4 regions of the Ensifer sp. 38_S197 genome follow, and region 4 is predicted to be linked to each of the others. Evidence: predicted binding sites of a transcription regulator. Region 4 holds the regulator's gene; each other region holds the start of a gene.
The links. The regulator PhoB, encoded in region 4, activates phosphate uptake and scavenging genes when phosphate is short. The targets are predictions, from matches to a motif close to TGTCATNNANCTGTCAT.
Positions count from the first base shown of each region.

Region 1: the regulator PhoB is predicted to act here: its motif matches at 3,360-3,376, upstream of AC1Z3V_RS27220 (UDP-2,3-diacylglucosamine diphosphatase).
Region 2: the regulator PhoB is predicted to act here: its motif matches at 3,584-3,600, upstream of AC1Z3V_RS16110 (alkaline phosphatase D family protein).
Region 3: the regulator PhoB is predicted to act here: its motif matches at 2,877-2,893, upstream of AC1Z3V_RS16955 (NAD-glutamate dehydrogenase).

Region 1 is NZ_JBXOVZ010000002.1:2,924,064-2,929,421, forward strand. It holds gene dgcA (N-acetyl-D-Glu racemase DgcA) at 220-1,203, shown strand; gene AC1Z3V_RS27215 (MFS transporter) at 1,155-2,375, opposite strand; gene AC1Z3V_RS27220 (UDP-2,3-diacylglucosamine diphosphatase) at 2,473-3,309, opposite strand; gene AC1Z3V_RS27225 (NADP-dependent malic enzyme) at 3,482-5,358, shown strand, end outside.
Region 2 is NZ_JBXOVZ010000002.1:594,423-599,780, forward strand. It holds gene typA (translational GTPase TypA) at 1-1,756, opposite strand, end outside; gene AC1Z3V_RS16110 (alkaline phosphatase D family protein) at 1,956-3,518, opposite strand; gene AC1Z3V_RS16115 (amidase) at 3,817-5,091, shown strand; gene AC1Z3V_RS16120 (hypothetical protein) at 5,227-5,358, opposite strand, start outside.
Region 3 is NZ_JBXOVZ010000002.1:777,800-783,157, reverse strand. It holds gene AC1Z3V_RS16955 (NAD-glutamate dehydrogenase) at 1-2,651, opposite strand, end outside; gene pdxY (pyridoxal kinase PdxY) at 2,937-3,818, shown strand; gene AC1Z3V_RS16945 (carbonic anhydrase) at 3,955-4,608, shown strand; gene AC1Z3V_RS16940 (lytic murein transglycosylase) at 4,678-5,358, opposite strand, start outside.
Region 4 is NZ_JBXOVZ010000002.1:1,358,897-1,364,254, reverse strand. It holds gene argF (ornithine carbamoyltransferase) at 32-949, opposite strand; gene AC1Z3V_RS19715 (aspartate aminotransferase family protein) at 1,053-2,252, opposite strand; gene AC1Z3V_RS19710 (GcrA family cell cycle regulator) at 2,674-3,195, shown strand; gene phoB (phosphate regulon transcriptional regulator PhoB) at 3,264-3,947, opposite strand; gene phoU (phosphate signaling complex protein PhoU) at 4,150-4,863, opposite strand; gene pstB (phosphate ABC transporter ATP-binding protein PstB) at 4,914-5,358, opposite strand, start outside.

The sequences.
Region 1 (5,358 bases), 1.6 Mb from region 4:
GATTTGCGACTGCATAATTCCTTAAACCGGAATCGATTTGAGGACAAAATAACGCAGCAGACCTAAAGTGTTACAGCGACCGTTGCGTGTCCCACGGACGCGGCGCTGTAAAGATTCGTAAATCCTTACACCGTCATAACGGCTCGCACCGTGGCTGTCACCCGCACGTTCGGTTGGCGGCGATGTCGGACCCTCAGATTGCGCGCCGGAGACGCTTTCATGTCACTTTCCCTCGATGCCGTAGTGGAACATTTCCCGATTGCAGGCACCTTTACGATCTCGCGCGGCTCCAAGACGACGGCAAGCGTCGTCACTTGCCGAATCAGCGATGGTCTCCACACCGGCTCCGGAGAGTGCGTGCCCTACGGCCGCTACGGAGAAACGATCGATTCGGTGCTGGCCGAGATCGCTTCCGTTCGCCCGCGCATCGAAAGCGGCCTGACCCGTGCCGAACTGCAGCGCCAGATGAAACCGGGTGCCGCGCGAAACGCCGTCGATTGTGCCCTATGGGATCTGGAAGCCAAACAGAAAAACAAGCCTGTTCATGCGCTTGCGGGCATAGCCTCACCCGACGCATTGACGACCGCCTATACGCTGTCGCTCGCCGAGCCGGATGCCATGCGCGAACAGGCGGCGAAATACGCCCACCGGGCGCTTCTCAAGATCAAGGTCGGCACATCGGACGATGCCGCCCGCATCCGCACTGTCCGGGCCGGCGCACCGGAGAGCCGCATCATTCTCGATGCCAATGAAGGCTGGACGCCCGAAACGCTCGCCTACCACTTCGCGATCTGCGCCGAGGAACGGATCGACCTGATCGAGCAGCCGCTGCCGGCCGGGCGCGACGAGGCGCTGGCGACGGTCGCCCGCCCCGTCCCCATTTGCGCGGATGAAAGCGTGCACGCGACCGAGGACCTCGCCGCCCTTGTCGGCCGCTATGACGCGGTCAACATCAAGCTCGACAAGACCGGCGGCCTCACCGAGGCGCTGCGCATGCGCGATCAGGCAGCAGCCCTCGGCCTCAAGGTCATGGTCGGCTGCATGGTCGGCAGTTCGCTGGCGATGGCCCCGGCGATCCTCGTCGCCCAGGGTGCTGATTTCGTCGACCTCGACGGGCCGCTGCTGCTCGCCGAAGATCGCACACCCGGCCTGCGCTACGAGGCTTCGCTCGTCTTCCCCCCGGAGCCGCGTCTCTGGGGCTGAAGATACCAGGCGGTCACCGCGAAGCAGCAACCCGCAAAGGCGACGACCGACATCGAATAGAAGCCGTTCACGCCGTACCAGGCGTAGAAATAGCCGGACAGGAAGGTGAAGATCGCGGTGAAGATGCCGGTGTAGAAGAAATAGAGTCCCTGGGCCGACGCTTCCTGGGATTCCACCACCCGCTCGACGAGCTTGTGCTGCATGCCGGTGTGCATGATCGCGTAGGTGAAGGCGTGGAAGCACTGAAGGACGAAATAGCCGCTGAAGCCGAGATTCATCGGGAAAATGATCCAGCGCACCACCGCAAGCGAACACCCCGACAGGATCATCACCCACACGCTGAAGCGGCGACTGATCGCCTTGGCGAAGATGAACATCGTGACTTCGGCCGCCACGCCCGCGCTCCAGAGCAGGCCGATCTCGGTGCCGCTGTAGCCGATCTGCTGCCAGTAGATCGCCGAGAAGGCGAACAGCATCGCGTGGCTGGCGTTCACCAGCGTCACGCCGATCAGGAGCAGTTGCAGGTCGAGCTGCTTGAGCGACTTCGGCGGCGGCTCGGTGAGCGCGGTGATCGGCGACGGCCGGCGCGGCTTGCCGACACGCGGCGCCGCATAGGCCATGGCGATCGTCAGGCCGAAGCCGATCGCCATCGCCGGCAGCACCATGTCGCTGCCGAAAATGCCGACCATCCAGCCGCCGAGCATCGTCGCACCGATGAATGCGACCGAGCCCCAGAGCCGCATATGGGGGTAGTCGAAGCCCCAGCGCCGGACGCCGGAGAGCGCAATCGCCTCGACGATCGGCACATAGGGCGAATAGACCGCCGATTGCAGCGTGTAGATGACCAGCACCGGCCAGAAGTCGCGGAAATAGAACAGCACCAGTGCGGTCGCGAGCGACAGGAAGCCGGACCAGATCAGCACGATCGTCCGCTCGCCGAGGCGGTCGGCGATGACGCCCGCGATCGGCGCCGTGATGACGCGCACGAACATCGGCAGCGCCAGGACGACGCCGATCTCGAAGTCGGTCATCGAGAGCGTGCTCAACCACATTGGAAAATACGGCATGGCGAAGCCGTTGACGATCAGCGGCGCGCAGAAGAGCAAGGCGATGCGAAGCGCGAAATGGCGCGGCGGAGGGCCCACGGATGCGGGCGCTGAGGTGGGAATCATCGGCTGACCTGATGGCTGTACCCGATCTCTAGCACAGCCCCGGCAGGCCTCGCCATAACCTAGTTTTCGCGACAGGAGCCGAACTGTCGCTCTCCGATCAGGCGGCGCGCTGGGTCAGCAATTGGGCAAGCAGCTTGTCGGCTTCGCCGGAGGCTTCGCTTTCAACGGCGCCGCCACGCATCTGGTGCCAGGTGATGAGTTCCATCGTCCCGTCATGATGCTCGGCAATCGCCGTGCAGCTTTCCACCCAGTCGCCGGTATTGATGTAGCGGATGTCGCCGATGTCTTCGATGACCGCGTGGTGGATGTGCCCGCAGATCACGCCCTGCGCATCGTGGCGACGGGCCTCGTCGGCAACCACCTTCTGGAACTCGCCGATGAAGTTGACGGCATGCTTCACCTGAAGCTTGGCCCAGGAAGAGAACGACCAATAGGGCATGCCGAGGCGGCGGCGGATTGCGGCCAGGCCGATGTTGATGGCGATCGCCGTGTCGTAGGCCCAGTCACCGAGATAGGCGAGCATGCGGGCATTGCGCACCACGACATCGAACTCGTCACCATGGAGCACCAGATAGTTCCGGCCGTCGGCGCCCTCGTGAAGGTAGCGTTGCGCCACCTCGATGCCGCCGAAATGTACGCCGGGAAAATCACGCAGGAATTCGTCGTGATTGCCGGGGACGTAGACGATGCGGGCGCCTTTGCGTGCCTTGCGCAGAAGCTTCTGCACGACGTCGTTGCAGTTCTGCGGCCAGTACCAGCTGCGCTTCAGCCGCCAACCGTCGACGATGTCGCCGACCAGCACGATCGTCTCCGCTTCATGATACCGCAGGAAATCGAGAAGGAAGTCCGTCTTGGCGGCCTTCGACCCGAGATGGACGTCGGAGATGAACAACGTCCTGAGCTTTCGTACGGAGTTGTCTTGCTGCGCCGTCATGCCAGCCTCGTCTGGGTTACGCTTTCTGCCCCCGTGAAAACCAGACTCGTGTTTCAGGAAGATGACATGAGCGCCTTGCCGCCCATCTGGCCGTCAAAATCGATACGGCAAAACTGTACCTCGTTCCGAATTCATGCCAAAAGGCACGACCACGAATGAGGAATGCGAGAGAATGAACACGGGCGACAAAACGAAATCCCAAACCGGTCCGGCCAGCGGCGACATCGACCAGCAGGCCCTTTTCTTCCACCGTTACCCTCGCCCGGGAAAGCTCGAAATCCAGCCCACCAAGCCGCTCGGCAACCAGCGTGACCTGGCGCTCGCCTATTCGCCTGGTGTCGCCGCCCCCTGCATCGCCATCCGCGACAACCCGGAAACCGCCGCGGATTTCACCGCCCGCGCCAACCTGGTCGCCGTTATCTCCAACGGCACGGCCGTGCTCGGCCTCGGCAATATCGGACCGCTGGCTTCGAAGCCTGTCATGGAAGGCAAGGCAGTTCTCTTCAAGAAGTTTGCCGGCATTGACGTCTTCGACATCGAGATCGATGCCTCGAGCATCGACCGCATGGTCGATGTCATCTCGGCGCTCGAACCGACCTTCGGCGGCATCAACCTCGAAGACATCAAGGCGCCCGAGTGTTTCGAGGTCGAGCGTCGCCTGCGCGAAAAGATGCAGATCCCGGTCTTCCATGACGACCAGCACGGAACGGCCATCATCGTCGCAGCCGCCATCCTCAACGGCCTCGAACTCGCGGGCAAGGATATCGCCACGGCGAAGATCGTCACGTCGGGTGCCGGTGCCGCCGCGCTCGCCTGTCTCAACCTGCTCGTGACGCTTGGCGCCAAGCGCGAGAACATCTGGGTGCATGACCTCGAAGGCCTCGTCTACAAGGGCCGCGAAGTGCTGATGGACGAGTGGAAGTCCGTCTACGCGCAGGAGAGCGACAACCGCGTGCTTGCCGACAGCATCGCCGGCGCAGACGTGTTCCTCGGACTTTCCGCAGCCGGCGTGCTGAAGCCGGAACTGCTGGTGCAGATGGCGGAGAAGCCGCTGATCATGGCGCTTGCCAACCCGACGCCGGAAATCATGCCGGAGGCTGCCCGTGCCGCCCGTCCGGATGCGATGATCTGCACCGGCCGCTCGGATTTCCCGAACCAGGTCAACAACGTTCTCTGCTTCCCGCACATCTTCCGCGGCGCGCTCGATTGCGGCGCAAGCACCATCAACGAAGAAATGAAGATGGCGGCAGTCCGCGCCATCGCCGGCCTTGCCCGCGAGGAGCCGTCCGACGTCGCCGCCCGCGCCTATTCCGGCGAGACCCCGGTCTTCGGCCCGGATTACCTGATCCCCTCGCCCTTCGATCAGCGCCTCATCCTGCGCATCGCGCCGGCCGTCGCCAAGGCGGCCGAGGAGAGCGGCGTCGCCACCCGTCCGATCCAGGACTATGACGCCTATCTCGACAAGCTGAACCGCTTCGTCTTCCGCTCGGGCTTCATCATGAAGCCGGTCTTCGCCGCGGCGAAGAACGCCCAGAAGAACCGCGTGATCTTTGCCGAAGGCGAAGACGAACGCGTGCTGCGCGCCGCCCAGGTTCTTCTCGAAGAAGGCACGGCCCGCCCGATCCTGATCGGCCGTCCGCAGATCATCGAGACGCGCCTGCGCCGTTACGGCCTGCGCATCCGTCCCGATGTCGATTTCGAAGTGGTCAACCCCGAAGGCGATCCGCGCTATCGCGACTATGTCGAGGACTATTTCTCGCTCGTCGGCCGCCTGGGCGTGATCCCGGAAGCCGCCCGTACGATCGTGCGCACCAACACGACCGTGATCGGCGCGCTGGCCGTCAAGCGCGGCGAAGCGGATGCGCTGATCTGCGGCGTCGAGGGCCGCTATTCCCGCCACATGCGCGACGTTTCGCAGATCATCGGCAAGCGCGAGGGCGTGCTCGACTTCTCCGCGCTCAGCCTGCTGATCTCGCAGCGCGGCGCCACCTTCTTCACCGATACCTATGTGAGCTACTGCCCGAGCGCCGAGGAAATCGCCCAGACCAC
Region 2 (5,358 bases), 760 kb from region 4:
GGCGGATCGACTTCGGCGTCACTTCGACGAGTTCGTCATCCTGGATCCAGGAGAGAGCGCGCTCGAGCGTCATGCGGATCGGCGGCGTCAGGCGAACGGCTTCGTCCTTGCCGGCAGCGCGCATGTTGGTGAGCTTCTTGCCCTTCAGCACGTTCACTTCGAGATCGTTGTCGCGGGTGTGGATGCCGATGATCATGCCGGCATAGACCTTCTCGCCGGCGTCGATGATCATCGGGCCGCGGTCTTCCAGGTTGAACATCGCGTAGGCGACCGATTCGCCGGCGTCGTTCGACAGGAGAACGCCGTTGACGCGACCGCCGATCTCACCCTTGTAGGGCTGGTAGTCGTGGAACAGGCGGTTCATGATCGCCGTGCCGCGGGTGTCGGTCAGAAGCTCCGACTGGTAGCCGATGAGGCCGCGGGTCGGAGCGAAGAACACGAGACGAACGCGGTTGCCGCCGGACGGACGCAGTTCGACCATTTCGGCCTTGCGCTCCGACATCTTCTGCACGACGACGCCGGAATGCTCTTCGTCGACGTCGATGACCACTTCTTCGATCGGCTCGAGCAGCTGGCCGTTGTCGTCCTTGTGCATGACGACGCGCGGACGCGACACGGCAAGCTCGAAGCCTTCGCGGCGCATGGTCTCGATCAGAACCGCAAGCTGCAGTTCGCCGCGGCCGGAGACGAAGAACGAATCCTTCTCGGAGGATTCTTCGATCTTCAGCGCAACGTTGCCTTCGGCCTCCTTGAACAGGCGGTCACGGATGACGCGGCTCGTGACCTTGTCGCCTTCGGTGCCGGCAAGCGGACTGTCGTTGACGATGAAGGACATGGTGACGGTCGGCGGGTCGATCGGCTGCGCGGTCAGCGCCTCGGCAACGCTCGGGTCGCAGAAGGTATCGGCGACGGTGCCCTTGGTGAGACCAGCGATCGCGACGATGTCGCCCGCATGCGCTTCGTCGATCGGCTGACGCTCGATGCCACGGAAGGCAAGGATCTTCGAGATACGGCCATTTTCGAGCAGCTTGCCGTCCTGGCCCAGAACCTTGACGGCCTGGTTCGGCTTCAGCGAGCCCGAATGGATACGGCCGGTGATGATGCGGCCGAGGAAGGGGTTGGCTTCAAGGATCGTGCCGATCATGCTGAACGGACCTTCGGCAACCGTCGGCTCCGGCACGTGCTTCAGAACGAGGTCGAGAAGCGGCGCCATGCCCTGGTCCTTCGGACCTTCGGGAGCGACGTTCATCCAGCCATCGCGGCCCGAACCGTAGAGGATCGGGAAGTCGAGCTGTTCGTCGGAGGCGTCGAGATTGGCGAAGAGGTCGAAGACTTCGTTGATGACTTCCTCGTGGCGGCCGTCCGGACGGTCGATCTTGTTGATCGCGACGATCGGCTTCAGGCCGACCTTCAGCGCCTTGCCGACGACGAACTTCGTCTGCGGCATCGGGCCTTCAGAAGCGTCGACGAGAACGATGGCGCCGTCCACCATCGACAGGATGCGCTCGACTTCACCACCAAAGTCGGCGTGGCCGGGGGTATCGACGATGTTGATGCGGGTTCCCTTCCATTCGACCGAAGTCGCCTTGGCGAGAATGGTGATACCGCGCTCTTTTTCGAGGTCGTTGGAGTCCATGACGCGCTCGGCAACGCGCTGGTTTTCGCGGAACGAGCCCGACTGCTTCAGGAGCTCGTCAACAAGGGTCGTTTTCCCATGGTCGACGTGCGCGATAATCGCGATGTTACGAATGCTCATTTTTCGTCTCGGAGGTTCAGGGCAAGCCCCGATGGGCCACGCCGCTTTTTCAATGGTCGCGCTCATACAGGTTTTTTTGCGATTGCGAAAGGGGGCGCGCGCACGAGCGCCGCGTTCGAATGCCGGTAGGCCATGGGTTTGCACCCGCCAGGGGTCTCGCGAACAGAGTTTGAGAAGCGGCCGGCCTGGACCAGATTCGTCATGCAATCGCGGCCGGATCGAGCGTCACGCGCCAGAGTTCCTGGTCCTGCCGGTCCATCAAACGGACCGTCATCCGCTCTGTCTGACCGTTGATATCGACGATGCCGAAGAACTGCAGACCGGCCGATGGCGGCAGGTTGCTGTCGATGCCGCCGCCGGACGCCTTGATGAAGCGGACCTCCGGCCCGAAGGTCATGTCGAGCTCCTTCGGCCCATAGGTGCCGGAATGCAGCGGCCCCGACACAAATTCCCAGAAAGGCGTGAAGTCCTTGAAGGCGGCGCGCGCGGGATCGTAGTGATGCGCGGCGGTATAGTGCACGTCCGCCGTCAGCCAGACGAGATTGTCGATGCCGTTGTCGCGGATGAAACGCAGGAGATCGGCGAATTCGCGCTCACGTCCCTGAGGCGCACCATTGTCGCCATTGGCGATCGCGTCCGAACCGCGCCTGTTGGCATAATCGTCCCAGACGACGAGACCGATCGGCATGTCGCAGGCGATCACCTTCCAGACCGCGCGCGAAGCGGCAAGTTCGCGCTTCAGCCAGTCCGCCTGCCGCCAGCCGAATAGCGCACCGCCGCCCTCGCCCTGGTTGGCGCCGCGATAGGATCTGAGGTCGACGAAGAACACGTCGAGCAACGGCCCATAGCCGACCTTGCGGAAGATGCGGCCGGGCTGCGTCGCCGGTGTGCGGATCGGTGTCATCTCGTGGAACGCCCGGGCCGCCCGCTCGGCATAGACGGCGACGTCCTTTTCCGGATAGCGCGGATCGTCGCGAAGATCGGTCGAGGCCGACCAGTTGTTCAGGACCTCATGGTCATCCCACTGGTAGAAGGTGGGGCAGACCGCGTTCAACTGCCGGACATGCTCGTCGAGCAGGTTGTATTTCCATTGGCCGCGATATTCCTCGAGCGTGCGCGCCACGTCGCGCTTCTCATGCGTGACCACCTGGTTCTTCCAGACGCCGCCATCGCGAAGGGGAATCTCGTCGGGGATGGGGTTGTCGGCATAGATCGTATCGCCGGAATGAATGAAGAAATCCGGCTCGTGCAGCCGCATGGTCGAATAGGTCTTCATACCGACATCGTCGATGCCCCAGCCCTGGCCCGCCGTATCGCCGGACCAGACAAACCGGACCGAGCGCTTGCGCAAGGGGGCGGTGCGAAACCGGCCGACCACCGGCTCGGAGACACGATTGACATCATAAAGATCCGTGGCGGTGAAACGGTAGAAGATGTCTTGGTCCAGCAGCAGCCCGTCGAGCGAACACTTGACCGCGCAATCGGTTTGGGGCGTCGCCGTGAGATCGGCAAGCCGAACCGGATTGGCAAAGCTCTCGGTCGTCGAATACTCGACCGACACCCGCGACGGTCGATCCACTCGGGTCCAGATCATGCCGGAGGAGGTATCGACATCACCCGATTGCACTCCGTGAATGAATTCCGGCCGGCCGTAGCCTCTAGCATAGAAGGGTGTCGCAAGGCCGGATGAGGCGACGAAGCCCGCGGCACCGGCGGAAAGCAGGAAAGAACGCCGGGAAAGCGTCTTGAGGATATCGGCCAAACAGACCTCCGATTCGGCAGCGCGACCGCGCGTGCCGGACCTTTGGTCATGCCGATGTCAGCGACGTAACAGCCGCATGAAACTATTTGAACGGTTTGGCGACAGTTCGGTGAAGGTCGGGACCACCTCGTTCGGCATCGGAGCAATGGCTTTCGCCGCCAATGCTGCTATCAAAGAAGAAAGCCTGACCGCAGATGCGAATCCGGGCAATGATCCCGCCTCATGCCGCCGCGCGGCGACACCAAATCGACAGGTCATCATCGTGTCTCACTCCGCCAACACTCCCGCCCGCGACCGCATGGAACAGATCCTGAGCCGGCTCAACGATCGCCGGCGCGAAGAAAAAGCCTTCGTGCGCCTCTATGCGGAAAATGCCCGCGCGGAAGCCGATGCCGCCGACCGCCGCCGACGGGACGGCACGAGCCTCGGTCCGCTCGACGGCAAGATCGTTTCGATCAAGGACCTTTTCGACGTTGCCGGCGAACCGACGCTTGCCGGCTCCATCATCCGCCGCAATGCGGTCCCGGCCGCGAAAGATGCCCTCGCCATTCAGCGACTGCGCGCTGCCGGCGCTGTGATCATCGGCAAGACCCATATGACGGAATTCGCCTTCACCGCGGTCGGCCTCAATCCGCACTACCCGGTGCCCGGCAACGCCACAAACGAGAGCCTCATCCCCGGCGGCTCGTCTTCCGGCGCCGGGGTTTCGGCAGCCGAAGGCACTTGCGACATTGCCATCGGTTCCGACACCGGCGGCTCCATACGCATCCCCGCGGCGCTGAACGGCATCGTCGGCTTCAAGCCGACCGCCAGCCGCATTCCACTCCAGGGCGCCTTTCCGCTGTCGCCCGCCCTCGATTCGCTCGGGCCGCTTGCGCGAACGGTTGCCGATTGCGCGACGGCTGATGCCGTGATGACCGGTGAGCAACCGAAACCGCTTGTCGCTCGCCCGATTGCAGGCCTTCGCATCGGCATCCCCCGGGGAAGGCTGTTCGAAGACCTCTCGCCCGAAATCGCCGATGCCTTCTCGGCAAGCCTCGGCCGGTTGGCCAAGGCCGGCGCGGAAATCGCCGACTTCACATTGGAGGACCTGATGGAGAAGCTCGGCGAAGCGACGCGAATCGGCTCGATCGCCGGGCTGGAAGCAAGCCGCATCCATGCCGGCTGGCTGAATGACGCCGCGGCCCCCGTCGACGACAGGGTCAAGCTGCCGCTTCGGCGCCGTCTCACCGTACCCGATGCAGCCATCGCCGCCTTGCTGGAAACGCGGCGCGGGCTCGCCGCCGCAATGGACGAGCGGCTTTCGCCCTACGATCTCATCGCGCTGCCGACGACACCGATCGCCGCCGTGCCGATCGCAAGCGTCGAAGCGGACCGGGCGGAATACAACCGCGTGGAGGATCTGTTGCTGCGCAATTGCCAGATCGCCAACCAGTTCGACCTCAGCGCCATCACGCTGCCGATGCCGAACCTCCAGCGCCCGGCCGGCATGATGCTGGTGGGCAGGAAAGGAACGGATGCGGCGGTGCTGGCGGCCGCTCTTTCGGTGGAGGCGCTGCTGCGGAAAAACTGACGCGACAAGACATCTCGATCGAACCGAGAAGAGCTGCGCACTGGGGCTGACGAGCATTCTTCCGTCGGACAGCGTCCATCGGACATGGCGGCTACGGCGGCAACCCAACCAGCGGCCGCGATAAGCGGCACCGCTTCAGTGCATCGTCTCGCCGGAGATCTCGTCGCGCAGAATGCGGAACGCGTCTTCAAGCGCGGCGACTAGGGCATCGGTGAGTTCGTCGCCGTCGTTGTTGGCGAGATAGAGGGCGACCATCGAATCGGATGG
Region 3 (5,358 bases), 580 kb from region 4:
GCCGGCGGCACGATATCCTGGCCGACGATGTTGTCGGTCACCGAAAGCAGGGTGCGGATATAGGTCTTGTAGGCTTCGGTACCGGCCTTGAAGACCTCGTCACGGGTGCCGCCGATCGGGAGCTGCTTCGGATAGAAGCCGCCCTTGGCGCCAACCGGCACGATGACGGCGTTCTTGACCTGCTGCGCCTTGACGAGGCCAAGCACTTCCGTACGGTAGTCCTGAGCGCGGTCCGACCAGCGCAGGCCGCCACGGGCGACCTTGCCGAAGCGCAGATGCACGCCCTCGACCTCGGTGCCGTAGACGAAGATTTCGCGGAACGGGCGCGGTTCCGGCAGGCCGTCGAGCTGCTTCGGATCGAGCTTGAAGGCGAGAACCGCGCGCGGCTTGCCCTCTGCATCATGCTGGAAGTAGTTGGTCCGGAGCGTCGCTTCGATCGCGTTGACGTAGCGGCGCAGGATGCGGTCTTCGTCGAGGCTCGGAACGGCTGACAGCGCGTCTTCGATCGCGGAAAGCAGGGCGCTGCACTTCTTGGCACGCGGCTTTTCCTCGAGCTTCGGATCCATGCGGGTCACGAACAGCTTGAAGATATCGGCTGCGATCGCCGGATACTTGTTCAGCGTGTCGGCGATATAGCCCTGCGAATAGGTGATGCCGGCCTGGCGCAGATAGCGGGCATAGGCGCGCAGCACCGTGACTTCGCGGGCATTGAGCCCAGCAAGCAGGATCAGCCGGTTGAAGTTGTCGTCCTCGATCGTGCCGTTCCAGGCGGCGAGGAAGGCCTCTTCCAGGGCCGGGCCCGTCTTGTCGAGGTTCAGCGTGTGTCCGTCGCGGTGGATCAGCTCCATGTCGTGCAGCACGACCTTGCGCTCGTCTTCGCCATGGGCCTCGACGCCGATGTCGTAGGTCTGCTCGCTGATCACCCGGAAACCGAGGTTTTCGAGCAGCGGCACGCGGCGCGACAGCGATACGGGCTCGCCGGCATGGAAGATCTTCAGCTCTGCCGTATCAGCGCGCGTGACGGCGCGCGGGTAGTGATAGAAGGAGATCCGGATCGGGTCTTCCGTCTTGCAGGCGGCGATACCCGCGAGGTCCGCATAGGCTTCCGCCGGCGTGAAGAACGACTGATAGGCCTCGTCGACATTGAGTCCGATGCCGTCCTTGCGCGCGAGCAGATCGAACCGGTCGATCCAGCGCGTCACGATTTCACGAACGGCTTCCTCGAGCTTGGCCTGCGGAATGCGCGGGGTCTTGCCGGCGGAACGGCCGATAATGAAGTGGACGCGGGCCAGGCCGCCTTCCGGGAAGGCCGGGTAGTAAGCCGAGACGCGGCCGTCATAGACCGTCTTCAGGTAGTCGCCGATCTTCTCGCGAACGTCCGAATCATATTGTTCGCGCGGCACGAAGACGATGACCGAGACGAAACGGTCGAAATGGTCGATGCGCGGCAGCACGCGAATGCGCGGCCGGTCGCCGAGTTCGTTGATCTGCTCGCAGAAGGCGGCAAGCAGGCCGACATCGATCTGGAACAGGTCGTCACGCGGGTAGGATTCCAGCGTGTTTGCCAGCATCTTGCCGGAATGGCTCTGCGGATCGTAGCCGAAGTGATCGACGATCTTCTCGATCTTGTGGCGCAGCAGCGGGATCTCGGATGCCTGGCGGGTGTAGGCCGTGGAGGTAAACAGGCCGACGATGCGCAGTTCCCCGGTGACATTGCCGTCGGCATCAAAACGCTTGACGCCGACATAGTCCATATAGGCGCGGCGATGCACGACCGACTTGACGTTGGCCTTGGTGACGATCAGGAAATCCGGACCGTCAAGGAAGGCGAGGATTTCCGGCGTGGTCAGCACCGCGTCCTTGCCCTGGCGCAGGACGCGGACGTCCGGGTTGGAAAGAATACCGAGGCCCCTGCCCTTGCCGCGTTCGACGGCTGCCTTCTCGCCCTTGCCCGAATAGGTGTATTCGCGCATGCCGAGGAAGGTGAAGTTGTTGTCGCGCAGCCAGCGAAGGAAGGCGAGCGCCTCGTCGCGGTCGCTCTTCTTGCGCGACGCATTGTAGGCCTCGAGCTCCTGCATGGCCTGGTCGAGCAGCGCCGTCATCGCCGGCCAGTCGTGCACGGTCTGATGCACCTGCTCCAGCACGTCGCGAATGCGGTTGCTGAGATGTTCGGCCTCGACGGGCGCGAGCTTGGTCAGATGGATCTGGATGTGGCTGACGCGGTGCGCCGGATCGCTTGCCTCTTCCGGATCGAAGAGCTTCGCCGGCTTGCCCGGTTCCTGAACCAGAATGGGGTGGATCGCGAGGTGAATATCGCGGTGCGTGCTGGTGATCTCTCCCATGATCGAATCATAGAGAAACGGCATGTTGCGTTCGGTAATCGCGATGATAGAAACCTCGGTGCCGCCAGGTGCGACGCCGGCGACGCTCTCGACCGAAACCTGTGGCTTGCCGCCGTCCCAGCGGGCGAGTTCACGGTGCGCATGGGCTGCAATCAGCGCCAGCATGTCCGCCGAATAGAGATCGAGGTCGTCGTTGCTGGCCCCACCGAAGAGGATCTCCGGCGCCAGCCCGTCGACGCCCAGTTTGATGGCGGCCGCCTTTGCTGCGTCGATGTGTCTGTCCCGCTTCGGATTGTATTTCACGCCCATGAAGTCTCTCCCACTCATGATAGGCCAAACCCTATCAGAACCATGGCTAATGGCGACCGCTTTTTACGCCGATTTCGGCAAAATCGAGCCCAAAATCGGAGAATTTCACGTGAAAACAGCTTAAATCCATTTAAATCGAAGGCAATTTCGCGAAAATTGCTCGAAAATCGATGAAAAAGCACGAAAACGCCAGCGGCTTCTGCGGGACCCATCTGCCATCGGCTGTTGACAGGGCGGTGACAGTCGGGTGATCAGAGTTTCTAGACTGAAGGATTGGACTCGTCGATGCCCGAAATGCCCTCCCTGCCCGGCGCCGTCATCGTCATCTCGAGCCATGTCGTGCGTGGCAAGGTCGGCAACCGGGCCGCAGTCTTCGCGCTGGAGACGCTGGGGCATCCGGTCTGGGCACTGCCGACGGTCATTCTTCCCTGGCATCCCGGGCATGGGCGCTCGACGCGGGTCACCATTCCGGATGCGGATTTCCAGTCGGTAATCGACGATCTCATTGCAGCGCCCTGGGTGGGCGAGGTGCGCGCCGTGCTTTCGGGCTATCTCGGCTCGACCGGTCAGGCCGAAGGTGTCGCGCGCCTGGTGGCAGCCCTCAGGGAGCGTAATCCCAAGCTCATCTATGCCTGCGATCCCGTCATCGGCGATGCCGGCGGGCTCTATGTTCCGGAGGCGACCGCGACGGCTATTCGCGACCGGTTGCTGCCGCTTGCCAATCTGGCGACGCCGAACCGCTTCGAGCTTGCCTGGCTCTCCGGCGCCACGCTGGAAACGAATACGGCAATCCTCGATGCTGCTCTCGGCCTCGGCCCGGCCCGCGTGCTGGTGACCTCGGCAGTGCCGATGATGAGCGGCGGCACGGGCAACCTCTTCCTTTCGGGCAATCATGCGCTGCTCGCCGAGCATCGGCTGGTCGAGAATCCGCCGAATGGCACAGGCGACTTGCTGACTGCCGTGTTCCTTGCGCGACTTCTCGAAGGACTGTCGGAAGAGCGCGCATTGCAGATGGCGACCGCGAGCGTGTTCGAGATCATCGCGCGCAGCGTCAAGCGCGGTGCCGATGAACTGACGATCGAGCAGGATGCCTCGAGCCTTTCGACGCCGATGGCGATGGTGCAGATGCGCCGTCTGGTGCATCCGAATCAGATACGGCGAAAATAGAAAATAGAAGAAGCTGTTCATCGACGATGCCTGGAAGACATCGTGGATTGAACTTTAGATCATGATGATTTTCATGACTTGGAGCGTGATGCGGGCGAAGGCCCGCGTCTGGCTCGAAGCAGCAGCGGAGAAACCGATGGACAAGCAGCAGCAGCGTTTTCCGGATCACCTTCTGAACGGCTACCACAACTTCATGAATGGCCGCTTCAACGAACAGCAGAAACGCTACAAGGCGCTCGCGGAATCCGGCCAGAAGCCGAAGACGATGGTCGTCGCCTGTTGCGATTCGCGTGCGGCGCCGGAAACGATCTTCGACAGCGGCCCGGGCGAACTCTTCGTCGTGCGCAACGTTGCCAATCTGATGCCGCCCTATGAACCCGACGGTCATTATCACTCGACGTCGGCCGCCCTGGAGTTCGCCGTGCAGTCGTTGCGCGTCAGCGATATCGTCGTGATGGGGCATGGCCGCTGTGGCGGCATCAAGGCGGCACTCGATCCGGATGCCGAGCCCTTGTCGCCCGGTGATTTCATCGGTCGCTGGATGCACCTCCTGAAGCCGGCAGCCGAGCAGATCCAGAGCAACGACATCATGACCCAGGCGGAGCGCCAGCGCGCGCTCGAGCGGGTCTCGATCCGCAACTCGCTTGCAAACCTGCGCACCTTTCCCTGCGTTCAGATCCTTGAGGCCAAGGGCAAGCTGCATCTGCATGGCGCCTGGTTCGACATCTCGACCGGCGAGCTCTGGGTGATGGACCCGGCGACCGGCGACTTCTCCCGTCCGGGCATGTAGCCAGCAAAAAGCCCGGTCCATTCGAACCGGGCTTGAGACTTTCTCAGAAAAGGTCGGATATCCGAAAGATCAGAGGCCGTCGATCTCCGCGCCGATGATGGCAATTGCCTGCTGGTAGACGCTTGCCGCGTTCCAGCCCTGGATCGCAGCGAAGTTCGCCTGGCCGGGCTGATAGCCCGCACCCGGCTGCCAGCCGTGGCCGCGCAGGAAGTTGGCGGTCGAAGCCAGTGCGTCGGCCTTGGAACGCACCATGTCGATGTGGCCATTGCCATCGCCATCGACGCCGTACTTCAAGACGTTGGCCGGCAGGAACTGGGTCTGGCCGATCTCGCCGTGGGCAGCACCGTGCGCATCCGGGCTCAGATCGCCGCGCTGCACGAGCTGCAGCGCCGCATAGAGCTGGTCGGTGAAGTAGTCCGAGCGGCGGCAGTCATAGGCAAGCGTCGACACGGCCGAGAGCGTATGCTCCTTGCCCATGAAGCCGCCGAAGCCGGTCTCCATGCCCCAGATGGCGATCAGCGGGCCGGCCGGCACGCCGAAACGCTGCTCGATGCTGGTGAACAGCGCGGCGTTCTGCTGCTTCATCTTCTTGCCGCGGGAAATGATCGCCTGGCCACCGCGCTTCTGCATGAACTGGTCAAGCGACAGCTTGAAGCTCTTCTGGCCGCGGTCGGCGCGGATCGTCGCCTTGTTGTAGGAGACGCTCGACAGGGCGCGATCGAGGACTGCAGGGCTGATCCCGTTGCCGGA
Region 4 (5,358 bases):
GCACCACGCAGCATCCGTGCCGGCAAGGGGCTTAGACAAGCCCCATGCACCAGGCGATGATCGACTTCTGCGCATGCAGGCGGTTTTCGGCCTCGTCGAAGACGACCGACTGCGGACCGTCGATCACCTCGTCGGTCACTTCCTCGCCGCGATGCGCCGGCAGGCAATGCATGAACAGCGCATCGGAGGCCGCGTGCTTCATCAGCGCTTCATTGACCTGAAACGGCTGGAACACGTTGTGGCCGCGGGCACGATGCTCCTGGTTCATCGACACCCAGGTGTCGGTGACGACGCAATTGGCGTTGGCCACGGCCTGCTCGGCTTCGTGACACAGCAGGATCTCGCCGCCGTTGTTGCGGGCCCAGTTCAGGATCTTGTCCTGCGGCTCCGAGCCCAGCGGCACAGCCATGTTCATGCGATAGCCGAAACGGGCGGAGCCTTCGATCAGCGAGTGCAGGACGTTGTTGCCGTCACCGGTCCAGGCGATCGTCTTGCCCTTCACCGGTCCGCGATGCTCTTCGAAGGTCATGATGTCGGCCATGATCTGGCAGGGATGGGTATCGTCGGTGAGACCGTTGATGACGGGTACCGTCGCATGCTCCGCCAATTCCAGCAGGCGGCGGTGGTCGGTGGTGCGGATCATGATCGCGTCGACATAGCGCGACAGGACCTTGGCCGTATCGCCGATGGTCTCGGCGCGACCGAGCTGCATCTCCGTGCCCGACAGGAACAGGGTTTCGCCGCCGAGCTGACGCATGCCGACGTCGAAGGACACGCGTGTGCGGGTGGACGGCTTTTCGAAGATCATCGCCAGCATCTTGCCGGCGAGCGGCTTCTCGGCGGTTCCGGCCTTGGTCGCCGCCTTTCGGACGCGGGCGTCGTCGATGATCGTCCGGAGATCGGCGGCCGTCACGGCCGAAAGATCGAGAAAATGTCTGGTGCCTGCCATCGTACTCGGTTCCTGTCTGAAAAATCGATCCGTGGTGCGCCCGCATTCCGCGTGAACGCACGAGGGTCATTCTAACACCCTGTGTCGGCGTCGGTCCTATCCGTTAAGCAGCGGCGTTGCCGCCGGCCTTCCGAACTGCTTCGGCAGCGCGCTCGATGCGCGCAAGGCCCTCGCGCGCTTCCTCCGCCGTCACCGTCAGCGGCGGCAGCAAGCGCAGCACATTGTCGCCCGCCGGCACGGCCAGGAGCTTCTCGGCGCGGATTTCCTTCAAAAGATCGGCCGAGGGGCCCTTTACCTTGATGCCCAGCATCAGGCCGTCGCCGCGGATGTCCTCGATGACGTCCGGGTAGCGGTCTTTCAGCGAGGCGAGTCCCTGGCGGAAGACGAGCGCCACATCGCGCACATGGGCGAGGAAGCCGTCAGCGAGGATGACGTCAAGCACGGCGTTGCCGACGGCCATCGCCAGAGGGTTGCCGCCATAGGTGGAGCCATGCGTGCCCGCCACCATGCCGGCCGCCGCCTCTTCCGTCGCCAGGCAAGCACCGAGCGGGAAGCCGCCGCCGATGCCCTTCGCAACGGCCATGATATCCGGGCGGATGCCCGCCCATTCATGGGCGAAGAGCTTGCCGGTACGGCCGACGCCGGTCTGGACCTCGTCGAGGATCAGGAGCAGGCCGAACTCGTCGCAGAGCGCGCGCAGTTCCTGCAGGAATTCCTTCGTCGCCGGGCGAATGCCGCCCTCGCCCTGGATCGGCTCGATCAGGATCGCGGCGGTCTCTTCGGTGATCGCATTCTTGACGGCCGCGAGGTCGCCGAACGGAACCTGATAGAAGCCCGGGGCCTTTGGTCCGAAACCTTCGATGTACTTCTGCTGGCCCCCGGCGGCGATCGTCGCGATCGTGCGGCCGTGGAAGGCGCCCTCGAAGGTGATGACGTGAAACTTCTCCGGCTGGCCCTTGGCGAAGTGATAGCGCCGCGCCGTCTTGATCGCGCATTCCAGCGCTTCCGCACCGGAATTGGTAAAGAAGACCCGATCGGCGAAAGTGACGGCAGCCAGGCGGCGGCCAAGGCTTTCCTGCCCCGGAACTTCGTAAAGGTTGGAAAGGTGCCAGACCTTCTCGGCCTGCGCCTTCAGCGCCTCGACGAGATGCGGATGCGCGTGGCCGAGCGAGTTCACGGCAACGCCGGCGGCGAAATCGAGGTAACGCGAGCCGTCTTCGGCGATCAACCAGACGCCCTCTCCTCGCTCGAAACGCAACGGCGCGCGCATGTAGGTATCGTAAAGCGGCGTGGTTGCAGTCATGCGAGGCTCTCCTTCACTCCAATCGGCATCGGTACCGCAGCTTCATGCGGCCCGATAAAAATCAAAAATGCCGCCTTTCGGCGGCGCAGGCACTATTCCCATTTCGCACCGCAATGTCAACAAAACCAAGCCTTGCAGCGCGATGGCGAGACCCGTTTCCCTGCGACGAAAAAATCGGCCGGAAGGGCTTGCAAAAATGCAACGCTGATCGAGCAAGTTGGGGAAAACTACGAATTCGATTCGGCGTGATTCCCCGGACTCTTGCCACGGAGTCCAGCGGTCAGTACGTTAACATTCAATTACTAGACGCATGCGGCGGACCTAGTCACCAAAAGAGTTATCGCGTTTGCAACCTCGGGGTTCAGCCGGGGTGCGGTGAGGGATTCTGCCATCCCCAACGCTGAGAACGGAGAGTGCAGAGATGAACTGGACTGACGAGCGGGTGGAGAAACTGAAGAAGCTTTGGTCCGAGGGCCTGAGCGCAAGCCAGATCGCGGCGCAGCTCGGCGGCGTCAGCCGTAACGCTGTCATCGGCAAGGTTCACCGCCTGAGCCTTCCCGGACGCGCCAAGGCTGGCGGCAGCGCCACGGCGGCGGCCCGCCCGAAGCGGCCGACCTCGGCCCCGCGCGCTCCGAACTACGCCTCGCGCGTTTCGACCCGCACCGTTGCCCGTCCGTCCGGCGCCACCGTTCTCAAGGAAGAGATCGAAGTCGATCTCGTGGCCGAGCAGAACTTCAGCATCAGCACGGACGTGGTCGTGCCGATGTCGCGCCGCCTTGAGCTGACCCAGCTCACCGAACGCACCTGCAAGTGGCCGATCGGCGATCCGCTGAAGGAAGAATTCCACTTCTGCGGCAATGACTCGCCGGAGTCCTCGCCCTATTGCAACTTCCATGCACGGCTTGCCTACCAGCCGTCGGCCGAGCGTCGGCGGATGCGCTGAAGCTCCGCACAGGAACAAAAGAAAAGGGGCTGATCGGCCCCTTTTTAATTGCCTGTCGTTGGCCCCTCTCAGCTTTCGAGCGAGTAGCCGGCGCCGCGGACCGTGCGAATGACGTCCGGCATGGTCGAGAAGTTCAACGCCTTGCGCAGGCGGCCGACATGCACGTCGACGGTCCTTTCGTCGACATAGATGTCGTGACCCCAGACGCCATCCAGCAACTGCGAGCGCGAGAAGACCCGGCCCGGAGAGGACATCAGGAACTCGAGCAGGCGGAATTCCGTCGGTCCCAGGCGAACCTCGCGGCTGCGGCGATGAACGCGATGGGTTTCCCTGTCAAGCTCGATGTCGCCGCAGCGCAGCAGCGTCGAGAGCACTTCGGGCTTCGCCCGGCGAAGCATCGCCTTGACGCGAGCCATCAGTTCCGGCGTCGAGAAGGGTTTAACCACGTAGTCGTCGGCACCGGTCGCGAGACCGCGAACGCGCTCGCTTTCCTCGCCGCGCGCCGTCAGCATGATGATCGGCAGCCGCTCCGTCTCCGGGCGCTGGCGCAGCCGACGGCAAAGCTCGATGCCGGAGACGCCGGGCAGCATCCAGTCGAGGATCAGAAGGTCGGGCAGGCGTTCCTGGAGCCGGATCTCCGCCTCGTCACCCCTGAGGATCGTATCGACGTCGAAGCCTTCCGCTTCCAGATTGTAACGCAACAGGACGCTCAGCGCCTCTTCGTCTTCGACCACGGCGATTTTTGGCAACATCAGGTAACGTCTCCTTACCGCGAGCGCCGTGCGGCTCCAGTGGCCGGGCCGGCGCTCAGACACTCTAAATCTGGAGCATTTCCGCGTTTTTCAAAGGCAGTGCGAAAGCCGCATGCTTCAGATACAGGAATTCGGGGCCGCGACCGGAGCCGCGACCAGGTGATATTCACGGGGCATGCATTGCGAACGGCGCGTCTAACGCTCAGTCGTTGACCGAGCCCAACGTCGACGTATTGTCATCCTTCGGACGCTCGCCTTCCGGCTGGGCACCCGTTGCCATGTAATAGATCGTCTCGGCGATATTGGTCGCGTGGTCGCCGATGCGCTCGATGTTCTTGGCGCAGAACAGAAGATGCGTGCAGGGCGTGATGTTGCGCGGGTCTTCCATCATGTAGGTCAGCAGCTCGCGGAACAGCGAGGTGTAGATCGCATCGATCTCCTCGTCCCGCTCGCGAATGCTGTTGGCCTTTTCCGGCGAACGCGAGGCATAGACGTCGAGTACTTCCTTGAGCTGCACCAGGGCAAGCTCGGCGAGGTGCTCGAGACCGCGGGCAAGCTTGCGCGGGATGCCGGAACCGGCGACGGCGATCACGCGCTTGGCGGTGTTCTTGCCGAGGTCGCCGACACGCTCCAGGTCGGAGGCGATGCGGATCGACCCCATGATCTCGCGAAGGTCGGCGGCGACCGGCTGGCGCTTGGCGATCGTGACGATCGCCTTCTCGCCGATCTGGCGCTCGGCATCGTCGAGGATGGTGTCGTCCGAGATCACCTTCTGCGCCAGAGCCAGGTCGGAATTGACCAGGGCGCGAACGGATTCGGCGACCATCTGCTCGGCGAGACCGCCCATTTCCGAGATGCGGCGCGTCAGGTACTTCAGTTCTTCGTCATAGGCGGACATGATATGCATGGACATGATCGTCGATCCTTGCGGGCGCTTTCCAGTTACTGTTGCAGCCGTCATTGGCCTCAGCCGAAGCGGCCCATGATGTAATCCTGGGTGCGCTGGTCATCCGGATTGGTGAACATCTTGTCGGTGTCGTTCTCCTCGACGAGATTGCCGAGGTGGAACATGGCGGTGCGCTGCGACACGCGGGCGGCCTGCTGCATCGAGTGGGTCACGATGACGATCGTGAAGTTCGTGCGCAGTTCGTGGATGAGCTCCTCGACCTTGGCCGTCGCGATCGGGTCGAGGGCCGAACAGGGCTCGTCCATCAGGATGACTTCCGGGCTGACGGCAACGGCGCGCGCGATGCAAAGGCGCTGCTGCTGGCCACCGGAAAGGCCGGTGCCCGGTTCATGCAGGCGATCCTTCACTTCGTTGAACAGGCCGGCTTTCTGCAGGCTGGTTTCGACGATCTCGTCGAAATCCGCCTTGGTGCGGGCAAGCCCGTGGATGCGCGGACCGTAGGCG